2 linked regions of the Spirosoma aureum genome follow. The protein of the gene in region 1 interacts with the protein of each later gene in a pairwise test. Links are inferred from orthologs where the notes say so. Each region holds a gene or a part of one and is shown in the gene's direction. Other genes may lie near its edges.

The links.
Region 2: the proteins of dnaE (region 1) and G8759_RS09450 interact in binary tests that used the Escherichia coli proteins (3 or more experiments, as listed by UniProt). The link is inferred for Spirosoma aureum from one-to-one orthologs.

What each region holds. Positions count from the first base shown.
Region 1 is NZ_CP050063.1:6,885,876-6,896,034, reverse strand. Bases 2,307-6,534 are described here. They hold dnaE (DNA polymerase III subunit alpha), read left to right. Parts: upstream 2,307-2,698; coding sequence 2,699-6,334; downstream 6,335-6,534. Other genes in these bases: G8759_RS27340 (hypothetical protein), read right to left, coding at 6,338-6,534; G8759_RS27350 (SGNH/GDSL hydrolase family protein), read right to left, coding at 2,307-2,381. Outside these bases: G8759_RS27360 (TldD/PmbA family protein), read left to right, coding at 1-96; G8759_RS27355 (FAD-dependent oxidoreductase), read left to right, coding at 261-1,556; more of G8759_RS27350, read right to left, coding at 1,557-2,306; more of G8759_RS27340, read right to left, coding at 6,535-6,781; G8759_RS27335 (fasciclin domain-containing protein), read left to right, coding at 7,065-8,084; polA (DNA polymerase I), read left to right, coding at 8,297-10,159. UniProt on the Escherichia coli protein: DNA polymerase III is a complex, multichain enzyme responsible for most of the replicative synthesis in bacteria. This DNA polymerase also exhibits 3' to 5' exonuclease activity. The alpha chain is the DNA polymerase catalytic subunit.
Region 2 is NZ_CP050063.1:2,365,988-2,374,758, reverse strand. Bases 3,660-6,499 are described here. They hold G8759_RS09450 (methionine aminotransferase), read left to right. Parts: upstream 3,660-4,419; coding sequence 4,420-5,580; downstream 5,581-6,499. Other genes in these bases: G8759_RS09440 (carboxymuconolactone decarboxylase family protein), read left to right, coding at 6,088-6,499; G8759_RS09445 (DUF4395 domain-containing protein), read left to right, coding at 5,593-6,078; G8759_RS09455 (hypothetical protein), read left to right, coding at 4,123-4,398; G8759_RS09460 (DUF1684 domain-containing protein), read left to right, coding at 3,660-4,107. Also shown: G8759_RS09470 (M14 family zinc carboxypeptidase), read left to right, coding at 1-1,806; G8759_RS09465 (sterol desaturase family protein), read left to right, coding at 1,873-3,087; more of G8759_RS09460, read left to right, coding at 3,139-3,659; more of G8759_RS09440, read left to right, coding at 6,500-6,636; G8759_RS09435 (mycofactocin-coupled SDR family oxidoreductase), read left to right, coding at 6,640-7,443; G8759_RS09430 (GNAT family N-acetyltransferase), read left to right, coding at 7,493-7,978; G8759_RS09425 (SusC/RagA family TonB-linked outer membrane protein), read left to right, coding at 8,348-8,771. UniProt on the Escherichia coli protein: Shows aminotransferase activity with methionine and histidine as substrates, and to a lesser extent also with phenylalanine.

The sequences.
Region 1 (10,159 bases):
CGGGTCGTGAGTAGTGAGGGCTCGTTTGCCAATTACCTCATTCCGGCCATGAAAATCAGGGAGTTTACGTTCACATCCCTGTCCGATGCTGTCTAGGCGCACTACGTTAATTTCCTTTCGCTTATAATCATAGGACTTTGGCTTCGAGCCGTAGAGCCGTGCCACCGCAGCCGCGGACGGTGGTTACTAATGCTGCTCCTGATAACCGTGGCACGGCTCTACGGCTCGAAGCCAAAGTCCTAAATCAATGAATTAATAACATGGCAATCAAGAGCCAGAATGAAGTTAAGCCAGGGCACATCGACCGACGCCAGTTATTGAAGTATGGTCTCCACGGCGCAACGCTGAGCGCCTTAGGCACAACCTTGCCTTTAGAGTCGCAGGCGGGTGCTGCATCGTTCATCAAACAGCCTGCGAAAAATGGGAAGATTGTGGTTGTGGGTGCGGGTGCGTTTGGTGGCTGGACGGCTTTGCATTTAGTGCGAAAAGGGTATAAAGTAACGCTCGTTGATCAATTCGGACCGGGTAACAACCAGTCAAGTTCGGGTGGAGAAACCCGCTTGATTCGGGCCTATTACAGTGACCCCATATACGTGGAGATGGCGATGCGCGCCATCAAGCTCTGGAAGGAAAACGAGCCTCGCATGGGGCAGAAGCTTCTGCATCAGAATGGATTGCTACTGTTCAATTATCCATCCAGTAAAGCCGAGTCGGAGGCCGCTGTCGCCATCTATAAAAAGGCTGGCCTGCCTCTCGAGAAAGTAAGCCTTGATGATGCCGTCAAACGATGGCCGCAACTAGGAACAGAAGGGCTGGATCATGTTATGTATGATCCAACAGCGGGTTATCTGGACGCCCGCAAGGGATGCCAGGCAGTGTGTGATTTGTTTGTCAAAGAAGGCGGCACGTTTCTACAACAGCAGGTAAAACATGAATCCATTAAAGGCGGCAAAGCAACGTCGGTGACCCTTGCCAATGGGAATGTGCTGGAAGCCGATCAGTTCCTGTTTGCCTGTGGGCCGTGGTTGACGCGTCTTTTTCCGGAACTGACGAAGAAACTCGCCGTGACCCGAGCGTTAGTTTTCTTTTTTGCAAGCCCGGCGGGTCAATCCGACCTTATGGAAAATAAACTGCCGACCTGGATGGATCGGGATATGACCGGCCCATTCCGCTCCTTTGGCGTGCCGGGAAGTGATTTTCGCGGGTTCAAACTGGGATTAACACCACCAGACAATAACGTTACGGATCGATTTGATACCTACAATCGCTCTATAAAACCGGAAGAACTGGATATGGCATTAAACGTAATTACCAGACGGTTCCCCAAAATAGTTGGCCAGCCCCTAATCGAGCAACGTGTTTGCCAGTATACCAGCACACCCGACACCGATTTTATTCTGGATACACATCCAGAAGCCAATAACCTGTGGGTAATGGGGGGCGATTCTGGCCACGGTTACAAACAGGGGGCTTCGTTTGGCGAAATAGCCGCCAATACCGTTTCCGGAGAGAGGGAGAAATTAGAAAAGTTTGGCCTGAAACGATTGATCGGATAGCTAGTACTTTTTCATAGCCTTTACCAGTTTACGACTAATCAGGTCATATCCTTTATCGGATGGGTGCAGGCCATCATACGTTCTGTCTATCGCGTCAACCGGATACGGATACTCGTCCTTTTCAGGATCAAAGGGAACATCGATGAATTTGGGATACGGATAATTGGTGTAAACACCCGTCTGCGGATTTTTTAGCCGCTTGTACTTAACAAGCTTTTTTAACTTTAATCCATTCAGGTGATACAGGTCAACGACCTCAAATTTTTCGTGACGACCAATGGTGTCGATGGCATTGGCAATGGATTCGAGATATTGCCCGTTTTTGGCTTTATAGGACCCAAAAGCGTTGTTTTTCATGTTTGCCAGATAGACAAAATCCACCCGTTGCATGGGGGTGATCAACAGGATATGCGCTTGCGGATTAAGACTGCGTAGTTTGTCGATAATAATCCGGAACGAGCCATACACCGTCGTGTTTCCCGTATTTCGTTGATAGTCGTCAAAACGACCCAGGGGTCGGCCAGCCCACCAATCGTTGGTACCCAGAAAGACCGAATAAATATCAGCTTTTGTCAAGCCTAACTTCTCAATTTCCTGTGCAATCCGAATAGCAGTCCAGCCATTGTGGCCTTGATTGGTGTAATGAATGTAAGGGAGTTGTTCTGTAACTCGGGTCATGTAGCCTTTCGTAATCCGATTCCCGGTTTCGTCCCGATGCTCATTTAAATACGTGATCGAATCACCTATTGCAACCCAGGTAAGTTCTTTGGGCTTAAAGGAGCTGATTAGACCAATCAGCGCAATGAATATTATCCAATTTCTCATGTCGATTTGATTGCATTTGGCATGGCCATGCCAATAATCCGTTTTTATCTGATTCCTCCTACAAAAAGATGGGTTAATAAACCATTTACTATAGGTTTTGCTAATCTTACTTGCCAACGGTTAAACCGACTAGTATGCTAGAATAGATAAAGTTGGGCTAAGTCAATTCTCTGTCAGGCTTTTACCAAATTCTTTTCAAAAATCCCCACTCTTTGTTACCTGTTGCCCGCGCAGTTTGCCTATTTTTACAGAGGAACGGAATCCCGTAAATCAGGGAAATCGACAAATATCGGCCGCATCGGCGGTCTGATCAGACTATGCAATTCTCTCATCTCCACTGCCATACTCAATACTCGCTGCTCGATGGGCAGGCCGACATTAAAAAGCTGATTAAGAAAGCTAAAAATGACAACATGCCTGCCGTTGCCATCACCGACCACGGCAATATGTTTGGCGTGTTTGAGTTTGTGGCCGAAGCCAGCAAGCAGGGTATCAAACCCATTGTTGGCTGTGAATTCTATGTGGTAGAGGATCACACCATCAAACAGTTTACGAAAGAAAAGAAAGACATTCGATACCACCAGCTTCTGCTTGCCAAAAATGCGCAGGGCTATAAAAATCTGGCAAAGCTCTGCTCACTAGGCTACATTGAAGGGCTCTACGGCAAATATCCCCGCGTTACGAAAGCGCTCATCGATCAGTACAAAGAGGGATTGATTGCTTCTACCTGCTGCATCGGCGCATCGGTGCCGAAAACCATCCTGAAAAAAGGCGAGGAGGCCGGTGAAATAGAGTTTAAATGGTGGCTTGACCGCTTCGGTGAAGACTATTATGTCGAATTACAACGGCATGAAATTCCGGATCAAATCAAGGTCAACGAAGTGCTGGTGCGGTTCGCCCGGAAATATAATGTCAAAATCATTGCCTCGAACGATTCACATTACGTCGATCAGGACGACTGGGTAGCGCATGACATTCTGTTATGTGTGAATACCAACGAAAAGCAAAGTACGCCGTCGATGAAGGAATTCAGTGACGACGAGGTAATGCCCAAAAATACCCGCTTTGCCTTCTTCAGCGACCAGTTCTATTTTAAGAACACGCAGGAGATGACGACGCTGTTTAAAGATCTGCCCGAAGCGATCGATAACACCAACGAGATTGTTGGGAAGGTAGAAACCCTGAAGTTGAAGCGTGACATCATGCTACCCAACTTCCCGATTCCACAGGAGTTTCAGCAGCATACCGACGATGTGCTGAACCAGTGGGAATACCTGCGTCACCTGACCTATACAGGAGCCAAAGAACGCTACGTTGATATACTTCCGCATATTCAGGAACGCCTTGACTTTGAGTTGTTTACGATCAAGACAATGGGCTTCGCGGGGTACTTCCTGATCGTATCTGACTTCATTAAAGCCGGGCGTGATCTGGGCGTGATGATCGGGCCGGGTCGTGGGTCGGCAGCTGGGAGTGCGGTGGCTTATTGCACAGGTATCACCAATATCGACCCCATTAAATACGACCTGCTGTTCGAGCGGTTCCTGAACCCCGACCGGAAGTCGATGCCCGATATCGATACGGACTTCGATGACGAAGGCCGTCAGAAGGTGATTGATTATGTCGTGCAGAAATACGGCAAGCAACAGGTTGCCCAGATCGTCACCTATGGCACAATGGCGTCTAAGTCGTCGATCAAAGACGTTGCTCGTGTCATGGATCTGCCCCTTCAGGATGCCAACGCGGTTGTGAAGCTTGTACCCGACAAGCCGACCTACAATATGACGCTCAAGCGCATTTTTGAGGACCCGATTGACGGGCCGGGCGGCTTAGCGAGCGTTATTCAGCCCGAAGAGGTCGATAATGTGAAGCGAATGCGTGCGCTCGAATCAGGTGACAAGAGTGCGGCTCAGGCTATGCGGATCGTCGACTATGAAAAGGTATCGGCTGTACTTAAACAAGCCCGAAAACTTGAAGGTACGGTTCGTAACACGGGCCTGCACGCGGCTGGAATCATCATCGCGCCTAGTGATTTATCGGACATCGTACCGGTGTCAACCTCGAAGGATACGAACCTCATTATTACCCAATATGAAGGTAAAGTCATTGAGGATGCGGGGGTTATCAAGATGGACTTTCTGGGTCTGCGCAACCTGACGATCATTAAGGAATGCCTTCGGCTCATCAAGCAAAATCATGGCGGTTTTTTCATTAATGGCGTGGAAACCGGCATTGATGATATTCCCTTGGATGACGAAGAAACGTACAAACTCTTCCAGCGGGGCGAAACCAATGCCGTGTTTCAGTTTGAATCCGACGGCATGAAAAAGCACATGAAGGATCTGAAGCCTGACCGCTTTGGCGACCTCATTGCCATGAACGCCCTTTACCGACCGGGGCCGATTGCCTATATCCCGAACTACATCAACCGCAAACATGGGCGCGAAGAAGTTAAGTACGATATGCCAGAAATGGAGGAGTATCTGGCTGATACATATGGCATTACGGTTTATCAGGAGCAATTGATGCTGCTCTCGCAGAAGCTCGGAAACTTCACCAAAGGTGATGCCGACGTACTGCGGAAGGCGATGGGGAAGAAAGACAAAGCCACGCTCGACAAGATGAAAGGGAAGTTTATGGATGGCTGTACGGCCAATAATCTACCCCTGAAAGTCTGTGAAAAGGTCTGGACCGACTGGGAAGCCTTTGCCTCCTACGCGTTCAACAAATCGCACTCGACCTGTTATGCGTTTGTCGCCTATCAGACGGCCTATCTTAAAGCTCACTACCGGGCCGAATACATGGCTGCGGTGTTAACAAGCTGCCTGGGCACAATCGACAAGATCACATTCTTCATGGAAGAATGTAAAAATATCAACATTCCGGTTCTTGGTCCTGACGTAAATGAGTCCGAGCGGTTTTTCGGGGTAAACCAAAAGGGCGAGATTCGATTCGGGCTGGGTGGTATCAAAGGCGCGGGCGACGCGGCCGTAGAAGCCATCATTGAGGAGCGCAAAGCGGGCGGACCATTTAAAGATATTTTCGACTTTGCGATTCGGGTCAACCTTCGAACCGTGAACAAGAAAACGTGGGAATCTCTGGCTTACGCTGGTGCTTTCGACAGTATCGACGAATACCACCGCGCGCAATATTTTGAGATGGCAGATGGCGACACTTCCCCATTTCTTGATAAAATTATACGCTACGCCAACAACTACCACGCCGAGAAAGCGGCCGCTCAACAGTCGCTGTTTGGCGCCATGATGAATGGCGAACCAATGCTAGCCCGACCCAAAGCGCCAACTGTTACGGAATGGAATCAGATCGAAAAGCTGAAATTTGAGAAAGACGTTGTTGGTTTTTACATCACTGGCCACCCACTCGATGAGTTTAAGCTCGAAATGGAGGGGTTCTGTAACTGTACGCTGGGCAATATTTTCGAGACAAAACAACCTGAAATTAAAGTTGGAGGCATTGTATCGGCTGTACAAATGCGCATAACGAAAAGCGGCAATCCGTTCTGTATCTTTAAAATAGAAGATTATAACACGTCCCTTGAAATGGCCCTTTTCGGTGATGACTACGTCCGGCTGGTGCAATACATTGAGGTTGGGCGTTTCCTGCACATTACGGGTAAGACCCAGAATAAATGGGGCTCTGAGCAGTTAGAATTTAAGCCGGTAAGCATCCGGTTGCTGAACGATATGCGCGAAAAGTTCTGCAAGGAACTGCGTGTATCCTTAACGATCGACTCATTGAATGCGCAGGTTGTCGCCAAAATAAATGAGCTTGTCAATGCGCATCCCGGCACTTGTACGCTCTCGCTCAACGTAGTTGATCACGCCGAACGGATCGAGGTCAGTTTGCAGTCGCGTACGCTGAAGGTCTCACCGGCTAACTCGCTGCTCCGATCGCTGGAAGCCATGGAGGGCGTAACCTGTAAGGTGGCGTAGAGGTCAGGGGCAGTTTGTCTTATTCAATACGTATTCATAGCCGCGTGTGGGTTGTTTGAGCACCCATACGCCCTGTTTTTTAACTCGCTCACCTTCATGCCAGGTAATGGCATCAGCTTTGAGATGTAGATCGAGTGTGTAGCGTTGAACGACGCCTTCGCCCGAACGATCCCAATTGACCTCGATCTGATTCCCCTTAATCGTTCCCTGAATAGGCCCGCGTGCCCGATCTTTTTCATAGGGATTAATGTCCAGATAGCCAGTGGCCTTCGTTCCATTCATAATTAACTGAATTGTTGTCGTATCGCGTTTTAGTATCTGTTGAAAACAGAGGGTGTCAGCGGCTACTGCTGTTTCAGCGGAAGAAGTACTTGCTGATTCCTGCGAAGAACGGTCCTGACATCCGAAAAATAGGCCTGTTGAGATAATAAGCAAGGCAATACGCATGGTACGTCAACTAATTTGGACGATTGAGTTTTCTGAATAACGGTGAATATTCCTGATGGTTTATAGGGTAAGAGTGATATAGTAGAAAAAATGATTTAGTTGCGCCATATGAGAGCCCTTAAGCCTACTTTTTGCTTAGTAGACGAAGGGAAATTATAAATTGCTTATTCGTTTAACGCCTGATAAATATTTAAGAACAAAGTCGATAATTAGTCGTTTTTTTGCAGGACGGGCTAAACAATGGTGCCCTGATCCTTTTTTGTACACCAACTCCCAATCAATCATGACTAGTAATCAATACCCGCTCTCCAGGCGAAAGTGGGGTCTGTTATCTGCACTGTTCGTTGCGCTGATTTTTACGTTCTCTGCCTGTAAAAAAAATGATGATAACACACCAACCGTCCCAACGATTTATGATTTAATTAATAATGGCAATGGGACCACGAATCAGTTTACGCTATTCAAAAAAGCCATTACCCGTGCCAATTTGGCTGGTGCTTTGAGACAACCAGGTGCCTACACTGTTTTTGCACCAACTGATGCTGCCTTTAAGTTATTAGGTCCTGCTTACGCCGATACAGTAGCCATTAATAATATTCCTATACTGCAGTTAACAGCAGTTCTTCAGTACCACATACTCAGCACAAAGACGGAGTCTGCGGCTATACCAACGGCACTGCTAACACCCGTTCCCACGCTTGGTGGCTCATCGTTGTATCTATCAAAAGTAGTCTCAACATCGGGGACCTCCAGCAGTATATCTGCCAATGGCGCACGAATCGTTCTGGCAGATCAACAAGCCAGTAACGGTGTAGTGCACGTCATTGATCGGGTATTGGTTCCACCGATTCTGGGCGATCTGGTTGGTACTATTCAGGCTATACCAGGATTATTCCCAACCGTATCATTTACGTTCCTACAGGCGGCTGTAGCCAGAGTAGGGGCGGCTAGTTCCTTAACTGGTACTACACCATTAACTGTATTTGCGCCAACCGATGCCGCCTTTACCGCTGCTATACCCACTATTAAAACAGTAGCAGACATAAATGCGCTACCAGTAGCTACATTAGGCCAGATTCTTCAGTACCATATTGTACCGGGCCGAGTGTTTACACCGCTGATTTCCAGTGGATCAAGTTTGACAACTGCCCAGACCGGTACAATTACTTATACTGCCAGTACAACGGCTATAACCGTAACCGGTAAAGGAAATGGTGGTACGGCATCGAATATTATATTTCCTGACATTCCGGCAACCAATGGCGTAATCAATGTCGTCGATCGATTGTTGCTGCCTCAGTAGATAAGTTAGTATCCTTTTCTTCCTGCACAAGCCGAGCTCATATCAGAGCTCGGCTTGTGCGTTTTTGGCGTTTTAGAGCTGTTTGGGAGGAATCAAAACCCTGCACCAACTGTTTTGTTTATAAGGATAACGCATCAAATTGTTAAGCCGAAATCGCGGGATTGTCCGTAAGACTTTCGACCTTTGGCACCTTGACTTGTGACCTGTATCGAATGGCTAAACCACAAAAAAAACTCTTTCTGTTAGACGCGCTGGCTCTGATCTATCGCGCTCATTTTGCCTTTAATAAATCGCCCCGTATTTCATCGCGGGGCGTGAATACGTCAGCGATCTTTGGGTTCATGAATGCCATGATCGAGGTATTGACCAAGGAAAAACCCACCCACATTGGTGTCGCATTCGATTCATCGAAGAAAACGTTTCGGCACGAACAGTTTCCGATGTATAAGGCCACCCGGCAGTCGCAGCCCGAAGACATCAGTGTGGCTACACCGTATATCAAGCAGATTGTTGAGGCCATGCATATTCCGATCCTGATTCTGGATGGTTACGAGGCCGACGATATAATTGGGACTATCGCCAAAAAAGCGGCTCTGGCTGATTTTGAGGTCTATATGATGACTCCCGATAAGGATTATGGGCAATTGGTTGAAGAGCATGTGCATATCTATAAACCTGCGTTCATGGGAAAGCCTGCCGAAAAACTGGGCGTAAACGAGGTTCTGGAGCGTTGGCAGATTGAGCGCATCGATCAGGTAACAGATATGCTTGGCCTTATGGGCGACTCGGTCGATAACATTCCGGGAATTCCGGGAGTTGGCGAAAAAACAGCACAGAAACTCATTGCTGACTTCGGTTCAGTCGAAAATCTGATTGCCAATGCCGACCAGCTAAAAGGTAAACTTAAAGAAAACGTTGTCAATTTCGCCGATCAGGGCCTCCTGTCAAAGCAATTGGCAACCATCCATCTGGATGTACCGGTTACCTTCGATGAAGAGCATCTGCGCCATACAGAATACGATAAACCCCGGCTGGCCGCCCTGCTGGACGAACTGGAGTTCCGGCAGATGAAAACCCGCTTACTGGGCGGTAATTACGACGAAAAACCACTCCCCGAGGCCTTCAAAAATACGGCACCAGCCCAAATGAATCTGTTCGATTCACCCGGTGGGGACAGTCCTGCGTTTCTGCCTTTCCCCAATATGGGAGCCCTGAAACCATCAGGTGCTGGTGATTTGCCGTTTGATTTTGGCTCTGGTACTGTTGCGCCTACACCAACGGGAAAACCGAAAGAGAAACGGACCAGCGTTAAAGCGCCCGCTGCTTCTGCGTCGGCTGCAACGCCGGATGTCGTAACCGATTCAGCCACGATTGAAGGTGGTGAAAATAGTACATCTGAGCAGGACCAACCCGCTTATCTTGATGTATATCCCGACTATGAGATCGACGAGGTACAGCCTGAGCGCCGGAGGAATATATTGTCAGTAAAGCACGATTATCGCCTGGTCGATACCGCCGAACTACGGGCCAGCTTGGTGCATTATCTGAGCCTTCAGGAAAGCATCTGTTTTGACTCCGAAACGACTGCAATCGATCCGGTGGAGGCTGATCTGGTTGGTCTATCCTTTGCCTATCGCACCGGCGAAGCGTTTTATGTGCCCGTTCCGGAAGGTCGTGACGAGGCTCAGGCCGTGGTCGATCAGTTTAAGCCGGTATTCGAAAATCCGAATATTGGCAAGATCGGGCAGAATCTGAAGTATGATCTGTTGATGCTTAAAAAATACGGTGTCGAAGTGCAGGGCAAGTTGTTCGATACGATGATTGCCCATTACCTCATCGAGCCGGAGATGCGCCATAACATGGATATGATGGCGATGACGTATCTGAACTACCAGCCCGTTGAGATTGAAGAGCTGATCGGCAAGAAAGGTAAAGGCCAGTTGACGATGCGGGAAGTCGATGTGCAGAAAGTGGTCGACTATGCAAGTGAGGATGCCGATATCACCCTTCAGCTAAAAGAAGCCTTTGCACCCCGACTTGAAAAGGATAGTCTCTATAAGCTCTTCGACCAGGTC
Region 2 (8,771 bases), 4.5 Mb from region 1 along the record:
GCCAAAGCCCTGGATAATCTCGGCACGTTTTACTGGACCAAAGAGCAGTTCGATAACCTCTCTCCCATTTATGGTTCTACCTATCCTGATTTTACCGGGGGCGTGGGCGTAACCTTTGAAGTGGGTAGCTCACGTGGACTGGCACAGGAGGGCACCAACGGCGTCGTGACATTCCCGTTCACGATTCGTAACCATGTAGCAACCGGTTTAGCAGCCATAAAAGGAGCCGTTGAGGAAAAAGACGTTTACCTGAAACACCAGAAAGAGTTCTTCGCATCTGCCCTGACCGAAGCGCAGAAATTTCCAACCAAAGCCTACGTATTTGGCAGTAGTAACGACGATAATCTGACCAATCGCTTCCTGGAAACACTCCTGCAACACCACATTCAGGTGTATGAGCTACCCCAGCGCACTACCGTTGAGAGCAAGACCTTTACGCCGGGGAAAGCCTATGTCGTTCCGACGGCACAGCCCAATTACCGAATTGTTCATTCGCTTTTTGAGGAAGTGACAGCCTTCCACGATAGTGTTTTTTACGACGTAACCGGTTGGTCGCTCGTGCATGGTTATGGACTTCCATACGCCAAATTGAAAGACGCGGCTCTGGTGAAAGGCAATCCGATTTCGGTGGCCAAGCCATTGGCAGGAGGTATTCTGAACGGCCCATCGACCTACGCTTATGTGCTGAACTGGTCCGACTATCACGCGTCGACGGCACTATCTTCTTTACAACTGGCAGGCGTTCAGGCCAAAGTAGCGCTGAAGCCATTCCAGGTGAATACAGTGGCTCGTTCCAGTTCAGGACCGCAAAGCATTAATCCCGTCAAGGATGACCCAAATCGTGATTTCGGATACGGTTCCATCGTGATCCCGGTAGCCGCTCAGTCTATCAGTGCCGATTCGCTCTACAAGGTCGTCAACGCTATCAGTAAACAGGCTGGCGTAACCTTTACGGGTGTTTCAACGGGATTCAATGCGGGGGGCATCGACCTGGGCAGTAACAACATCCGTACGCTGAAAAAGCCCGAAGCTGCTTTGCTGGTTGGCCAGGGCGTTAACCCATCCGAAGCAGGTGAAGTCTGGTTTTTGCTGAGCGAACACCTGAAGCTACCACTCTCAAAGATCGAGATCAGTAACGCCGGACGGGCGAATTGGAGCCGTTACAACACTGTGATTCTGGTGGGCGGTCAGTACGCATCGCTCGACAAAGCGGTTGTTGCCCGACTGAAAAACTGGGTTGAAGAGGGCGGCACCCTGATCACCCTCAAAAACGCGTCTGAATGGGCCATCAAACAGGGTCTGGTTAAAGAAAATCTACTGGCTCCGGCTGCCGTTGCGAAGGCAGATACGGGCAAATCGGCAGCAACCCGCCCGAACGATCGAATTGACTTTGTCAACATTGCGGCCAAAGAAGGGCCTCGTGCCGTGGCTGGCTCGATTTATACGGCCGATCTGGATATTACGAACCCACTTGGATTCGGTTTTACGGATCGCAAAATCTTTGTGTTCCGCAACGGAACGACCATTCTCAAACCAAGTAGCAGTCCCTATGGCACGGTGGTAAAATACACGGCGTCGCCCTATGTGAGCGGGTTTGTTTCAAAAGAAAATCTAAAGAAAATCAGCAATTCCGCGGCTGTGGTTGTGAGTCCGGAAGGAGCCGGGCGGATCGTACTGTTCGCCGATAATCCGAATTTCCGCAGTTACTGGCATGGCACCTCGAAATTGTTCCTGAACGCGCTGTTGTTTGGTCAGCATCTGACGGTTCCGGCTACCCAATTGTCGAACGGGCAGGAAGAGAATTAGCATGGTGTCGCCAAAGCGAACGGTCTCTTTGGCGACAATTTTATAAATAAGTAGTAGCGAATACCTATGCAGATTAACTGGATTGCCTTTGCCGTTCCCTTGTTCCTGTTTTTTATGGGGGTGGAATATCTCGTTGCCAAACGGCAGAAGAAAAAGTACTTTACATTCAACAATTCGGTTGCCAACCTGAACGTGGGCATCGCCGAACGGCTTATCGATAGTTTTACGGTTGGCGCGTTTTATTTCGTGTATAATTATTTACATCAACATTATGCCCTGTTCGACATTAAAACCAATGCCTGGACTTGGATAGCCTTGCTCATCGCCACCGATTTTGTCTGGTACTGGTATCATCGGCTGGCCCATGAGATTAATGTGTTCTGGGCCGTTCATGTAGTGCATCATCAGAGCGAAGATTTCAATTACACTGTTTCGGCCCGCATTACGGTCTTTCAGGCCGTGGTACGCACAGGTTTCTGGTCGATTTTGCCGGTCATCGGTTTTCCCGCCGAAATGATTACGACCATGCTGCTGGTTCACGGACTCTATCCGTTTTTTATTCACACCCGCACAATAGGCAAACTGGGCTGGCTCGAGCATGTCTTCGTGACACCTTCACACCACCGCGTTCACCACGCGAGCAATCCCGACTACCTGGACAAGAACTATGGTGACGTCTTTATTTTCTGGGACAAGCTGTTTGGCACCTTTGCCGAAGAGCAGGAAGAACCCGTTTATGGCTTAACCAAACAGCTCGACAGCCATAGCTTTCTGTGGCAGCATTTTCATTTTCTGCTTGAGTTAGTTGAGCATGCCCGCCGAACACCGGGGTTCCGGGCTAAAATCAAGCTTCTCTTCGACAAACCGGATGCCGTTGACCCGACGATTCGCGAGGGATTAGAAAATCAGCTGTTGTTGCGCTCATCCGTACGAGCAACGAGCCGACGATTTCGGGGCTATGTCGTTGGGCAACTTACGGGTATCCTGTTGATCTTATTTACCTACCTGCTGTTTGACGGCTACGTGTCTGTACCCGTAAAGGTTCTAACCACCCTCTTTATTTTGCTGACAGTAATTAATTGTGGAGCACTGCTTGAACAACGGCAATGGGTACTGTACCCTGAAATTGGCCGGTTGATCGTGCTCTGGCTTGGTTTATACCTGACGCTGGGCTATCCGATGCTGGTCATTCTGGCCTATATCGGTGGGCTGTCGCTCTGGGCTTATTTCTCATTGATCCAAAAACGTTATTTCCGGCTCGTGTATGGAACGGTGGGGTAACCACTTACTATCCAGCCGAATACCTTCATTACTGACTACAGCCTGAATTTTATGAGACACAAACTCGAAAACAACCAAATGGCGTTCCGGGGCAATAAGGCAGCCCGAAAATCACCGTCTTTGACGGTGTACTCACGCTGGTTTATGGCCCTCTGCCTGCTGATGACTCTTGTAGTATCCGGGTTTCGCATCACCGACGATCCGGCTTATCGGGAAAAAATCGATCAATGGCACCAGAAACGCGTTGTTTCGTTGAAGAGCGAAAATGGCTGGCTCAATCTGGCCGGGCTATTCTGGCTGAAAGAGGGTAAAAACTCACTTGGTCGGGGTTCTGATTTTGATATAGCCTTTCCGGTGGCCGACGCACCGGCCGATCTGGGCCAGCTTTATCTGGAAAAAGGAGACGTTCGCTTTGTTCCGCACAAGGGAGCAACCGTATCGGCCAATGAGCAGCCCCTAACTGAATCTACCGTCATTTTTGGTCCAAATCAAAAGCCCCTAACCCTGGCTCATGGCTCGCTGCGATGGTTTATCATTAAACGAGGCAATCAATATGGCATTCGCTTACGCGATCTCGATAGCCCTTATGTAAGCGAATTTCACGGTGTCGAGCGTTTCCCGGTCGACGAAAGCTGGCAGGTTAAAGCGCGGGTGGAAACCCCATCGACTCCAAAAACCATTCCGATTCTTGACGTACTGGGCCTGACATCCCAGCAACCGTTAGTAGGTACGCTTGTCTTCGAACGGGCAGGCAAAACCTACCGGCTCGATGCGGTTGGTGAAGGACAAAAGTTATTTATCCTGTTTGGTGACGCCACCAACACCCACGAAACCTACGGGTCGGGGCGGTTCCTGTACGCTGACAAGCCGGGGGCCGATGGCACCACGATCCTCGACTTCAATCAGGCCATAAACCCACCCTGCGCCTTTACTCCCTACGCCACCTGTCCGCTGCCACCGAAACAGAACAAGCTGGCGTTGGCCGTTACGGCCGGAGAAAAACGTTACGGAGATCATTGATGGATTAGTTATCGTATGCAAAGCGACCGAAATCAGAACAGAGCGGCTCATTTCCAGGACCTGACTTATCAGGGCCAGTTGGACACGGTTTGGCGGCAGGGGAAATCACTGCAGATCCGGCGAATTCCGGGCTATTGGATTCACCTCTACGCCGTTGATGCTCTTTTTGTGGAAATGTGGATCTGTCAGCGACAATATGATGTTATGCTATTACGCGTGCTGGACAGTATCGATGAATTAGAACCCTATCTGCATACGATTCAACTGTCGCTGCAAGAACTTCTGCCGTAACACGTTTTAAACACAACTTTCATGAATACGACATTAGGCACTGGCCTCCAATCGAAACTACCCCATGTTGGCACCACCATTTTTACGGTCATGTCGAAGCTGGCAGCCGAAACCGGGGCCATCAATCTCTCGCAGGGATTTCCGGGATTCGATTGTTCGCCCGAACTGGTGTCGCTGGTTGAGCACTATCTGCGAAAGGGATTTAATCAATACGCGCCCATGACAGGGGTTCCTGCCCTGCGGGAAGCACTGGCTCAGAAAGCGTTCGATCAATACCGGGTTGCTTATGACCCCGACACCGAAGTAACCGTTACGTCGGGAGCTACCGAAGCTCTTTTTGCGGCCATTACGGCAGTGGTTCGGCCGGGCGATGAGGTGATCGTTTTCGAACCCGCCTACGACAGTTACGTTCCTGCTATTGAACTGAATGGCGGTATTCCGGTCTATGTAACGCTGACACCACCCGATTATCAAATCGACTGGCAGGCGGTAGGGCAGAAAATTACCGACAAAACCCGGCTGATTTTAGTCAATACACCCCATAACCCTACCGGACGAGTCTGGACAACGGATGACCTTCAGCAACTAGCCGATCTGATTCAGGATCGCGACATCTGGATCGTGAGTGATGAGGTCTACGAACATATTCTGTTCGATCATCGAACACACCTGTCACTGATGACGCATCCGGTCTTACAGGAACGTACGTTTGTAGTTGGCTCCTTTGGAAAGACATTCCACATTACTGGCTGGAAAATAGGTTACTGCCTGGCACCGAAGGACTTAACGACTGAATTTCGAAAAATCCACCAGTACCTGACATTCAGTACGGTTACGCCAATCCAGTATGCGCTGGCCGATTATTTAAACGATCCGGATCACTATCGGCAACTACCGGATTTTTATCAACGAAAGCGGGATCTGTTTCTGGCCGGACTGAGCCAGTCACGGTTTAGCTTCAAACCGGCAGAAGGCAGTTTTTTTCAGACGGTTTCGTACACCAATATCACCGACGAGCCCGACTACGATCTGGCCGTGCGGCTTACAAAGGAAATTGGCGTAGCGTCGATTCCCGTTTCAGTTTTTTATCAGCAGAAAAATGATTACCGAATCCTGCGGTTCTGCTTTGCCAAAGAAGACGCGATTTTGCAGGAGGCCGCTCAACGACTTAGTCAATTATAAACTTAACGATCAATGAAAAACGTAACTATTCAGAAGCCCCAGAACCAACTGGCGGGCTTTAGTCAATCGGAACTGGATTGCCCGGTAGATGGGGTGAAAGTCAATGAAAATAAAGTGCGGACGGTTGCTTTCTTTGTGCTGTTGATTGCCATCACCCATGTGTTTACCAGTTTCTGGCTGCTGCCGGTTGTACTTCTGGTTGATTTTGCACTCCGGGCGTTCGATTATGGCAAGTTTAGCCCCTTTGCCCGGATCAGCGATACCGTGGTAAAAGCGCTGCATTTTCCGGTTCGCCCGATCGATCAGGCTCCAAAACGCTTTGCAGCTGGTGTCGGTATGGTATTTGCGGCTTCTATTCTGACAGTAGATCTGCTGGGTGGCAACCCGCTCGTTCTGACCATTACACTAGCCCTTTTTGCGGCTCTTGAATCGCTGGTAGGCATTTGTGCCGGTTGCTATGTCTACACCCTTCTGAAACGCAGCAAAATCATAAACTAGCCATTCCCCATGCCCCGGATAACACCCCTTCCGTCTGACGACGTTACACCTGACGTACAGACGGCTTTCGATGCCCATGTAACCGATTACCCAGGTAGTCGAATTACGAACATGAAGGCTACGCTGGGCCGATCGTTGCTATCATTTCAGATTTATATGCAATGGTATCCGCTGTATGAAGAAGTGAAGAAAACGCTCGGCGACCGGCTGGCTTATCTGTTTGCCCACACCATTTCGGAAGGTTCGAACTGCCCACTGTGCACCACATTTTTCCGGCGAATCATTATTGATAACGGCGAACGCCCCGAAGACCTCCATCTGAGTAACCATGAGCAGGCCGTAATCAACTTCGGAAGTGCTATTGCGCAGCATAAAGGAGAGGTACCTGACGAACTCTATGAACCCATTGCCGAACGGTATACCGACCAGCAGATTGTGGTACTGGTTGCTTTTGCTGGTCAGATGATTGCCACAAACGTGTTCAACAATGTACTCGACGTAACTATTGACGATTACCTGTATCCTTATTTGCCCCTGACCCAACAACACCAACCGTAACTAATGGCTGATTTACAGAAAAAAGTAGCGTTCATTACCGGCGCGGCTCATGGTCAGGGCCGCGCCGTAGCTCTTGCTTTAGCCAAAGAAGGAATCAATATTGTTGCCTTCGATTTGGCCAAACCCCTGGCCTATCCTGGTTATAAGCTTGGCTCCAAAACTGAGCTCGAATCGTTGCAACACGAAGTAGAAGCGCTGGGGGTCGGGTGTCTGACCGTTCAGGGAGATGTTCGACGCAATGATGAAGTAAAACAGGCTGTCGATGCAGCCGTTGTCGATTTTGGCCGAATCGATATTCTCTTCAATAATGCGGGCATCTGTGCCTACGGATTAGCGCACGAACTTCCCGAAGAAGAATGGGACGCCATGCTCGACATTAATCTGAAGGGTGCCTGGCTGGTAGCCAGGCACGTGATTCCGGTCATGATCAGGCAAAAGAGTGGTGCCATCATCAATAATTCGTCCATTGCCGGACTACGGGGTATGAATCGACTGAGCCATTACGCAGCCTCAAAATGGGGCCTGGTTGGCTTAACCAAATCGTGGGCCATTGAACTGGCCCCACATAACATCCGGGTCAACTCGATCCACCCAACCGGCGTCAATACACCCATGAACGATGGCCTGGCCGAACTCGAAGGTACCACCACGCAGGCGATTGCCGAACGGTCGGCGGGCAATCTACTTCCTGTACCCTGGGTAGAGCCCGAAGACGTTTCAGCTATGGTTCTCTATCTGGTTTCCGACGGAGCACGGTACATAACCGGTTCCCAGTTTGTGCTGGATGCGGGCCTGTTGACACGGTAAGCAAGCGGATAAGATTTTTGTCCAATTCATTCAGAATCTATAGCGCCGTATGCGTTTCCGACGGATTGAAGAAAAGGATGCGGATGTAGTTTGGGACATCATCAGCAACATTATTCAGACAGGTGACACCTGGGTTTTCGCTCCTGATTCGTCACGGGAGAAAATGCTGGCTATCTGGTTCGACACACAGAAGTACGCATACGTTTGTGAGCTGGAAAACGAAATAGTCGGCACATTTTTCATCAAAGCCAATCAGCCCGACTTAGGTTCGCACGTAGCCAATGCGGGTTATATGGTAAAACCGGACTACCGTGGCCGTGGAATCGCCGAAGCCATGTGCCGCTTTTCGCTGGACGAAGCCAGGCGATTAGGCTTTAGAGCCATGCAGTTCAATAGCGTTGTCAGCACGAACGAAGTAGCAATCAGACTTTGGAAACGGTGTGGTTTTGAGGTTATTGGTACATTGCCCAAAGCCTTTCACCACCAGACATTGGGCTTTACCGATGCGCTGGTTATGTACCAGTGGCTGGGATAACGAGTTATACGATTTCCCATTGCTTCCCTGTTTATAATTAGCTCCCCTATCAGGCCAAGGCTATCTCTTTCTACTATAGTGCCCCGCCAAGCGTCAGCAGCCAATTGCATTTGGTTTTGCTGATTGTGCTGTATTTGGCCACCAGTAATCTGGCTAGAAAGTCCCCCCTCAATACAGCATCTTCCACGCAAAGCCGATTTTTCACCCATAAACACATGGTTATCTATAAGTCGATACTAGCCTGTGTTCATTATTTTGTTAGCTTTGGAAATATCAATATTAAATTAGTGTTAAGAAATTATTAACAAATTGTTAAGAAATATGAAAAGACATTTCCATTCATTTACCCTAAAAAGGCTATCTCTGAGTATGATAGCCTTTTTGATTTCCGGGTTTTTGTGGGCTCAGACCGCTATTCAGGGAACGGTCCTGGATGCCAAAAAAGAGCCATTAGTAGGAATAAACGTTCTCGTAAAAGGAACCACTCGTGGAACGGTTACCGATGTTACCGGCAAATTTTCAGTGAATGCAGACCCTACTGCAACGCTCATTTTTTCGGGTGTTGGATTTGTCAGGCAGGAAGTGCCCGTCGGCAACCGAACGGAACTTTCGGTAACGCTTGCCGAAGACAATGCCGTATTGAGTGAAGTGGTCGTAACAGCCCTCGGCATCAAGCGCGACAAGCGTTCACTGGGGTATTCAATCCAGGAATTAAATGGACAGGATATTTCAACGGCCAAAGAAGCCAATGTAGCGACTACACTTGCCGGTAAAATGGCGGGTGTTCAGGTAA